3 regions of the Pseudarthrobacter adonitolis genome follow, and region 1 is predicted to be linked to each of the others. Evidence: riboswitches for the same ligand, from Rfam matches in the RefSeq annotation. Region 1 holds a riboswitch; each other region holds the start of a gene.
The links. A riboswitch is a leader RNA that binds a small molecule or an ion and turns the genes downstream of it on or off. The one in region 1 is predicted to bind S-adenosylmethionine.
Positions count from the first base shown of each region.

Region 2: it holds a riboswitch for S-adenosylmethionine, as region 1 does, so the genes downstream of both, metX (homoserine O-acetyltransferase MetX) here and ACZYZ4_RS17715 (DUF1737 domain-containing protein) in region 1, are expected to answer to the same signal.
Region 3: it holds a riboswitch for S-adenosylmethionine, as region 1 does, so the genes downstream of both, ACZYZ4_RS05905 (aminotransferase class V-fold PLP-dependent enzyme) here and ACZYZ4_RS17715 (DUF1737 domain-containing protein) in region 1, are expected to answer to the same signal.

Region 1 is NZ_JBVAYW010000027.1:5,586-7,836, forward strand. Features, by position in the region: gene ACZYZ4_RS17705 (hypothetical protein) at 1-166, shown strand, start outside; gene ACZYZ4_RS17710 (hypothetical protein) at 176-670, opposite strand; SAM riboswitch class IV at 795-910, shown strand; gene ACZYZ4_RS17715 (DUF1737 domain-containing protein) at 924-1,181, shown strand; gene ACZYZ4_RS17720 (rhodanese-like domain-containing protein) at 1,178-1,591, shown strand; gene ACZYZ4_RS17725 (O-succinylhomoserine sulfhydrylase) at 1,588-2,251, shown strand, end outside.
Region 2 is NZ_JBVAYW010000007.1:168,698-170,948, reverse strand. Features, by position in the region: gene ACZYZ4_RS10355 (PLP-dependent transferase) at 1-13, shown strand, start outside; gene ACZYZ4_RS10350 (PLP-dependent transferase) at 6-191, shown strand; gene ACZYZ4_RS10345 (PLP-dependent transferase) at 157-750, shown strand; SAM riboswitch class IV at 847-961, shown strand; gene metX (homoserine O-acetyltransferase MetX) at 975-2,090, shown strand; gene ACZYZ4_RS10335 (hypothetical protein) at 2,187-2,251, opposite strand, start outside.
Region 3 is NZ_JBVAYW010000003.1:262,179-264,429, reverse strand. Features, by position in the region: gene ACZYZ4_RS05905 (aminotransferase class V-fold PLP-dependent enzyme) at 1-818, opposite strand, end outside; SAM riboswitch class IV at 854-967, opposite strand; gene hisN (histidinol-phosphatase) at 1,125-1,937, opposite strand; gene rsgA (ribosome small subunit-dependent GTPase A) at 1,992-2,251, opposite strand, start outside.

The DNA.
Region 1 (2,251 bases):
TGGCCAGTGGGTCATCGACATGCTGGCACTCTTCGAAGAGAACAACCTCAGCTTCGCCTATTGGGAGTACCACGGCACGCATATGGGGCTCTACCTGAGCGGCGCCGGCAAACCCAGCGAACCCAGTACGGCTCTCCAGGAACTCCTGACCCGCGAACTGCGTTGACCATGCGGGTCAGCCGCCCAGGATTACCAGCGGCACCAGGCGCTGCGCACAGGAGACCCCGACAAGGGTCTGCGGTCCCGCCCCCACCCAGTTGTTCACCCCGGTGTCGTCGCACCAGTCCACGTTGTATGGGTAGGCGGTGACCCCGGCCTTCCCGGGAGCCATGCCAGCCGGGACGGTGAACACGAAAGTGAAGCCGCCGTCGTCGGTCATGGGGGCGAGCTCTTCCAACACGGTGGTGCCGTACGGAGCCAGCAATTCCACCTGGACCCTTGCGTCGGCGCCGTAGCGGGCATCGCAGGTGGTGTCCGGGGCACTGACGGTGACCTGGTCGCCGGGTTTCGCGGCGGCTGGCGAGACGGAAAACTCCGGCGGCATGCAGGGCGGCGGCGCGAAAATGTTCCGGCAGCTTGTCGCCCCCACCAGTACCGGCACGGCGCACAGCCCCACGGCCAAAACGCGCGCCCAGGCGCTCGTCAGTGAGTGCCCCCGAATGTTCCCCATGACCCGATTGTCCCGTCAGCGCCGGGGTTACGGAAGCACGGCGGGGTCACGGAACACGCGTTGGTTACGGAACATGACGACGGCGGCGGTGCGGCGCGGCGGGGCGAGTGTTACGTTTTTGGGGAGTAATGAGAACCGGCGCCAAGCCCTGACTGGCCGGTCGGCAACCCTCCCTTTCGCGGCGGGGTGCCTCAGGTGAATACTCGGCATATCGACCCATTCGAGCTGCAAGCGTGAAAGAAGGAGTTCCGTCGTGTCTGACGCACCCGCCCCTGAAGAGAAACTGTCCTACCGGCTTGTCACCGGGCCGGATGACAGGTCTTTCTGTGAACGGATTTCCACTGCCCTCGCCGAAGGGTATGTCCTGCACGGCAGCCCGGCCGCAACGTCCAACGGCGGCAAGGTCATTGTTGCCCAGGCACTGATCCTCCCGACGGCCATCGCGAGCGCGGATGCCGCCGTCGCCAGCGCCGTGGAAGACATTGAGTTCGACGGCGAGGGCCACGCGTGAGCTACGCCGGAGACCTCACCCCGCAGGAAGCCTGGGCCAAACTCGAGCAGGGCGCCATTCTGGTGGACGTCCGCACCGAAGGAGAATGGGCCCACATCGGCATCCCCGACACGAAGGCCACCGACAACGATCCCCTGTTCATCCCGTGGACGTTCCCGGGTGGTATCCCCAATCCGGATTTCATCACCGACCTGACACAGCAGGCACCGGAGGACGACGGCACGGAGCTGGTATTCCTCTGCCGCTCGGGCCAGCGCTCCATCGCCGCCGCTATCGCCGCGACGCAGGCCGGCTTCACCTCCTACAACGTCTTGGAGGGTTTCGAAGGCGAGCCGGACCGCTACGGCGAGCGCACCGTCAACGGCTGGAAGAACCGCTGCCTCCCCACCAACCTGGGAATAGCCAAGTGACTTTCAACGAAGACGCCGCCGGCTGGAGCGCCGATACGCAGGCGGTCCGTGGCGGACTGGACCGCACCAACTTCCAGGAGACCACCGAGCCCGTGTTCCTGAACTCCGGGTTTGTGTACGAATCCGCCGCCGCCGCCGAGCGTGCCTTCACCGGCGAGGACGAACGCTTCGTCTACTCCCGGTACGGCAACCCGTCCGTGGCCACCTTCCAGGAACGCCTCCGCCTGCTCGAAGGCACCGAGGCGTGCTTTGCGACGGCGTCGGGCATGTCAGCGGTTTTCACCGCCCTGGGTGCCCTATTGGCGGCCGGGGACCGGGTGGTCGCTGCGCGCTCACTGTTCGGCTCCTGCTTCGTGATCCTGAACGAGATCCTGCCGCGCTGGGGCGTGGAAACCATGTTCGTTGACGGGCCGGACCTCGAGCAGTGGCGGGCGGCCCTGTCGGAGCCCACCACTGCGGTGTTCTTCGAGTCGCCGTCCAACCCGATGCAGGAGATCGTGGATATCGCCGCGGTCAGCGAGCTGGCGCATGCCGCCGGCGCCACAGTCGTCGTCGACAACGTTTTTGCCACTCCCCTGCTGCAACGCTGCGGCGAGCTGGGTGCGGACGTGATTGTGTACTCCGGGACCAAGCATATCGACGGCCAGGGACGCGTCCTGG
Region 2 (2,251 bases), on a different contig from region 1:
CGTTTGTGGCTGACCCGGACAACCTGGACCATTGGCGCGATGCCGTCCAGCCCAATACCAAGCTCTTCTTCGCCGAAGTGGTCTCCAACCCCCGCCAGGACGTGCTGGACATCGAGGGTGTGTCCCGGACCGCCCACGACGCCGGTGTGCCCCTCGTTGTGGACAACACCGTCTCCACGCTACGCCCGTGACCTTGGGGCCGGCGGAGCCCTCGGCGCCAATCTGTCCTACATCCTGAAGGCCCGCGTCCAGCTGCTGCGCGACCTCGGCTCGGCAGTGTCACCCTTCAACCTTCCTCATCGCCCAGGGCCTGGGGACGTTGAGCTGCGGGTGGAGCGCCACGTGGCCAATGCGATGGACGTCGCGGAGTGGCTTGAGGCAAGGGACGACGTCGAATCCGTCGCCTATGCAGGGCTGGCCTCCAGCCCTTGGTACGAGCGCGGCCGCAAATACGGCCCCGAAGGCACCGGCGCGGTGGTCGCGTTCAACTTGGCCGGCGGCGCAGAGGCCGGGAAGCGCTTCGTGGATGCCCTGGAGCTGCACTCCCATGTGGCCAACATCGGGGACGTCCGTTCACTGGTGATCCACCCGGCACCAACCACGCACAGCCAGCTTTCACCCGCGCAGCAGGCCATCGCCGGGGTCACTCCGGGACTCGTCCGTCTGACCTTGGGCATCGAACACATCGATGACATCCTGGCCGACCTCGAAGCCGGCTTCCGGGCGGCCAAGAGGCGCAGCGGAGCCTAACAAAGACGCGGCAGGCCAGGGGCGGTAGGGACCCCGCAAAGTCACACCCAGTCACACGCTTAGCAATAGTCCGGGGCTGTTCGTACACTCGAAGCAGGTCATGAGTGCCAGCGACAGCCCCGGCTTGCTGGCCGGCAACCCTCTTTCGCGGCGGGGTGCCCCGGGTGAGGACCTGGCCTGCCGGTCAATTGACGGTGGGCAAGTGCGTAGAAAAGGTCCTTTCCATGACGATTACGATTTCCCGAACCGCAGTCCCCGGGAACGGTGTGGTCCGTTACGCCAGCATCGGTGGCCTCGAGCTTGAGGCCGGCGGTTACCTCCCGGAGGTCACGCTCGGCTATGAAACGTGGGGCACTCTCAACGCGGACGGCTCTAACGCCGTCCTGATTGAGCACGCCCTGACCGGAAGTACCCATGTGACGCGGGGCGACAGTGACGAGCCCGGCTGGTGGGAACAGCTGGCCGGACCCGGTGCGCCGGTGGACACGGACCGGTTCTATGTGGTCTCCATCAACATTGTGGGCGGCTGCTACGGCTCCACCGGACCGTCCTCGGCTGCCCCGGACGGCAACCCGTGGGGGTCCCGCTTTCCTTTGGTGACACTGCGCGACACAACGGCGGCTGAGGCCAGGCTGGCCGACCAGCTGGGCATTCCGAACTGGTATGCCGTGCTGGGCGGCTCCATGGGCGGCGCGCGGGCCCTGGAGTGGGCGGTCACCTACCCCGAACGGGTTCAGCGTTGCGCCGTTATCGCGATCGGTGCCGCCAGCACGGCCGAGCAGATTGCGTTCGCCCAGGCGCAGACGCTGGCCATCCGCCAGGACACCAATTTCAACGACGGCGACTACTACGGCGGTCCGCTGCCCGAGGACGGCCTGGCCCTGGCACGGCGCATTGCGCATATCACCTACCGCTCCGCAGAGGAATTCGATGGGCGCTTCGGACGGTCGGCCCAGCACCCGGAATCGCCGTTCCAGGCGGCAGCGTTGGCGGAACGGGGGCGCTACCAGGTAGAAAGCTACCTGGACCACCAGGGCAAAAAGCTGGTGCGGCGCTTTGATGCCAACAGCTACATCGCCATCACCGACGCCCTGATGAGCCACGACGTCTGCCGCGGGCGGGGTTCCCTGAACGCGGCCTTGGGCCGGGCCACCGCCAGGTTCTTCGTGGCCGCAGTGGACAGTGACCGGCTGTACTTCCCGTCCCAGTCCCGTGAGCTGGCTGACGCGCTCCCGGGCGACGTGGACGTCCACGTCATTGAGGCTCCGATCGGCCACGACGGCTTCCTGACCGAGATCGGCCAGCTCGGCGCCCAGCTCCGGAACACGTTCCTGGTCTAAGCGCGAGGGGACACTTGAGGCCCTGCCTTTAAGTGCGAGAGGACACTTGAGCCCTCGGAGTCGGGGCCACAAGTGTCCGTTCGCGCTGTTAGGAGATCAGCCGTTCATGATGTCGGAGCGGCGCTTCATGTAATCCTCCATGGCCAGCTCACCGTTGCTGT
Region 3 (2,251 bases), on a different contig from region 1:
CCGCCGGCCAGGTGGGGAGTTCCGGCGTCGAGCCAGTCGGTGCGGCCCACCAGGACCCCGGAGCCGAAGGGCGCATAGAGCTTGTGGCCGGAGAAGGCGAGGTAGTCAACGTCGTCGGCGCTGATACTGATGCGCCGGTGGGGTGCGAGCTGCGCGGCGTCCACCACGATCCGCGCGCCGTACTCATGGGCGAGGGCGGCCAGGGCCTTGACCGGGAGGATTTCGCCGGTGACGTTGGAAGCGCCCGTGACCGCGAGCAGGCTGACGTTGCCCTGCTCAAGTTCGGCACGGAGGACCTCGATGGTCCCCACGATGGTGTCCGCGGCGACGACGCTGCGGTGCGGGACGCCCTGCCAGGGCAAGAGGTTGGCGTGGTGCTCAATGTCCAGGTAGAGGACATCGCCATTGGGACACCCCTCCGTGGCCGGCAGGCAACCCGCCAGCAGGTTCAGCGAGTCGGTGGTGTTCCGGGTGAAGATGACGGAGTCGTCCGGGCGCCCGCCCACAAAGTCGCGCACGATGTTCCGGGCGTTCTCGTAAACGGAGGTGCTGATCTGCGACGCAAAGCCGGCGCCGCGGTGGACGCTGGCGTAGAACGGCAGGATCTCGTTGAGGTAGGCGGACACCACGGAGAGGGCGGGAGCGGATGCGCCGTAGTCCAGATTTGCGTAGCGGACATGGCCGCCCTGGATCAGCGGAGCCTGGATTTCCGCGCCGGTAACGGCGGAGAGGGGGCGGCCGGCGATGGCGGCAGCCGCGTTGAACAGCTCAGCGGCGATGGCGGGGGCAGTGTCGGGGGAGACGGTGGCAGTTGTCACGGAGACCTCACTCTAAAAGGACTCCCGGTACCAGGAATCCGCGCTTGCCGTATCCGTTCCGGACCGGCCTGGTCGTCACCCGGGGCACCCCACCGCGAATGGAGGGTTGCCGGCCAGCAAACCGGGGTTTAGCGCTGGCACTCGTGACCTGTTAAGAGCGTAGAACATGGGCAACGGCAGGAAAGAAGCCCGGGCCAATGTTAAGGGCTTTGTTACGCGCGTTTGAGTAGCGGACTATTTGTCGAAGATACGACGGCGGGCGCTCCCTTCAGGAGGCGCCCGCCGTCGATAATTCGATGGAAGTGCCTAAAGGAGATCGTCCAGATCCGGGTTCAGACGTTTGAGGACCTCTGAGTGCAGGATGGAGTTTGTGGCCAAGGCGTTGCCGCCGAACGGCCCGTCCTGGCCCTCGAGAGAGGTGAAGCGGCCGCCGGCTTCCACCACAATGGGCACCAGGGCGGCCATGTCGTACAGGTTCAGTTCCGGCTCGCAGGCGATGTCCACGGAACCTTCGGCCACCATGCAGTAGGACCAGAAATCGCCGTAGGCACGCGTGCGCCACACGTCCTCGGTCAGGCCCAGGAACTCATCCAGGTTGCCGCGTTCCTTCCAGCCGCCCAGGCTGGAATACGACAGGGAGGCGTCCGAAAGTTCGGAGACGTCCGAGACCCGGAGCCGCGTTGCGGCGGCTAGGGACTTCCCCATGTAGGCGCCGGAACCCTTGGCGGCCCACCAGCGCTTGCCCAGTGCCGGCGCGCTGACCACTCCCACCACGGGTTCGCCTTCGTCCACGAGGGCGATCAGGGTGGCCCAGACCGGGACGCCGCGGACAAAGTTTTTGGTGCCGTCGATGGGATCAATGATCCAGCGGCGGGAGCCGTGGCCGGAGCTGCCGAATTCCTCGCCCAGCACGGCGTCGCGGGGACGCGAACGGGAGAGCTGGCCGCGGATGGCTTCTTCCGCGGCCTTGTCCGCGTCCGTGACCGGCGTCAGGTCCGGCTTGGTTTCGATGTGGAGGTCCAGTGCCTTGAAGCGGCTCATGGTCTGGTCATCCACGGAGTCGGCCAGCACATGGGCAAGGCGCAGGTCATCGTTGTAGCTCGAAGCGGGTTGGATCATGGTTCCAAACTACCGTCTCAGGGCCGCGGGTTTGGGGACGTCGGCGTTCCGCCGCTAGCCGATGCTGCCCAGTTCCTTGGTTTCCTGGCCAACCAGCCGAGGATCCGTGCCCAGCAGCCGCCGCAGCGACGCCAGCCGGGCCGGGCCGGTGGGGCCCGCCTGGCCGGCGGACACCCAGGCATCCACTCCGCAGTTGACGGCCGCGGTGTTGTGTTTGCAGCCACGCTCGCAGGCATCCGTGCCCGGCTCCAGGTCCGGGAAGGACCGCAGGATCCGGTCCGGGTCCACGTGGGCCAGTCCGAACGAGCGGATGC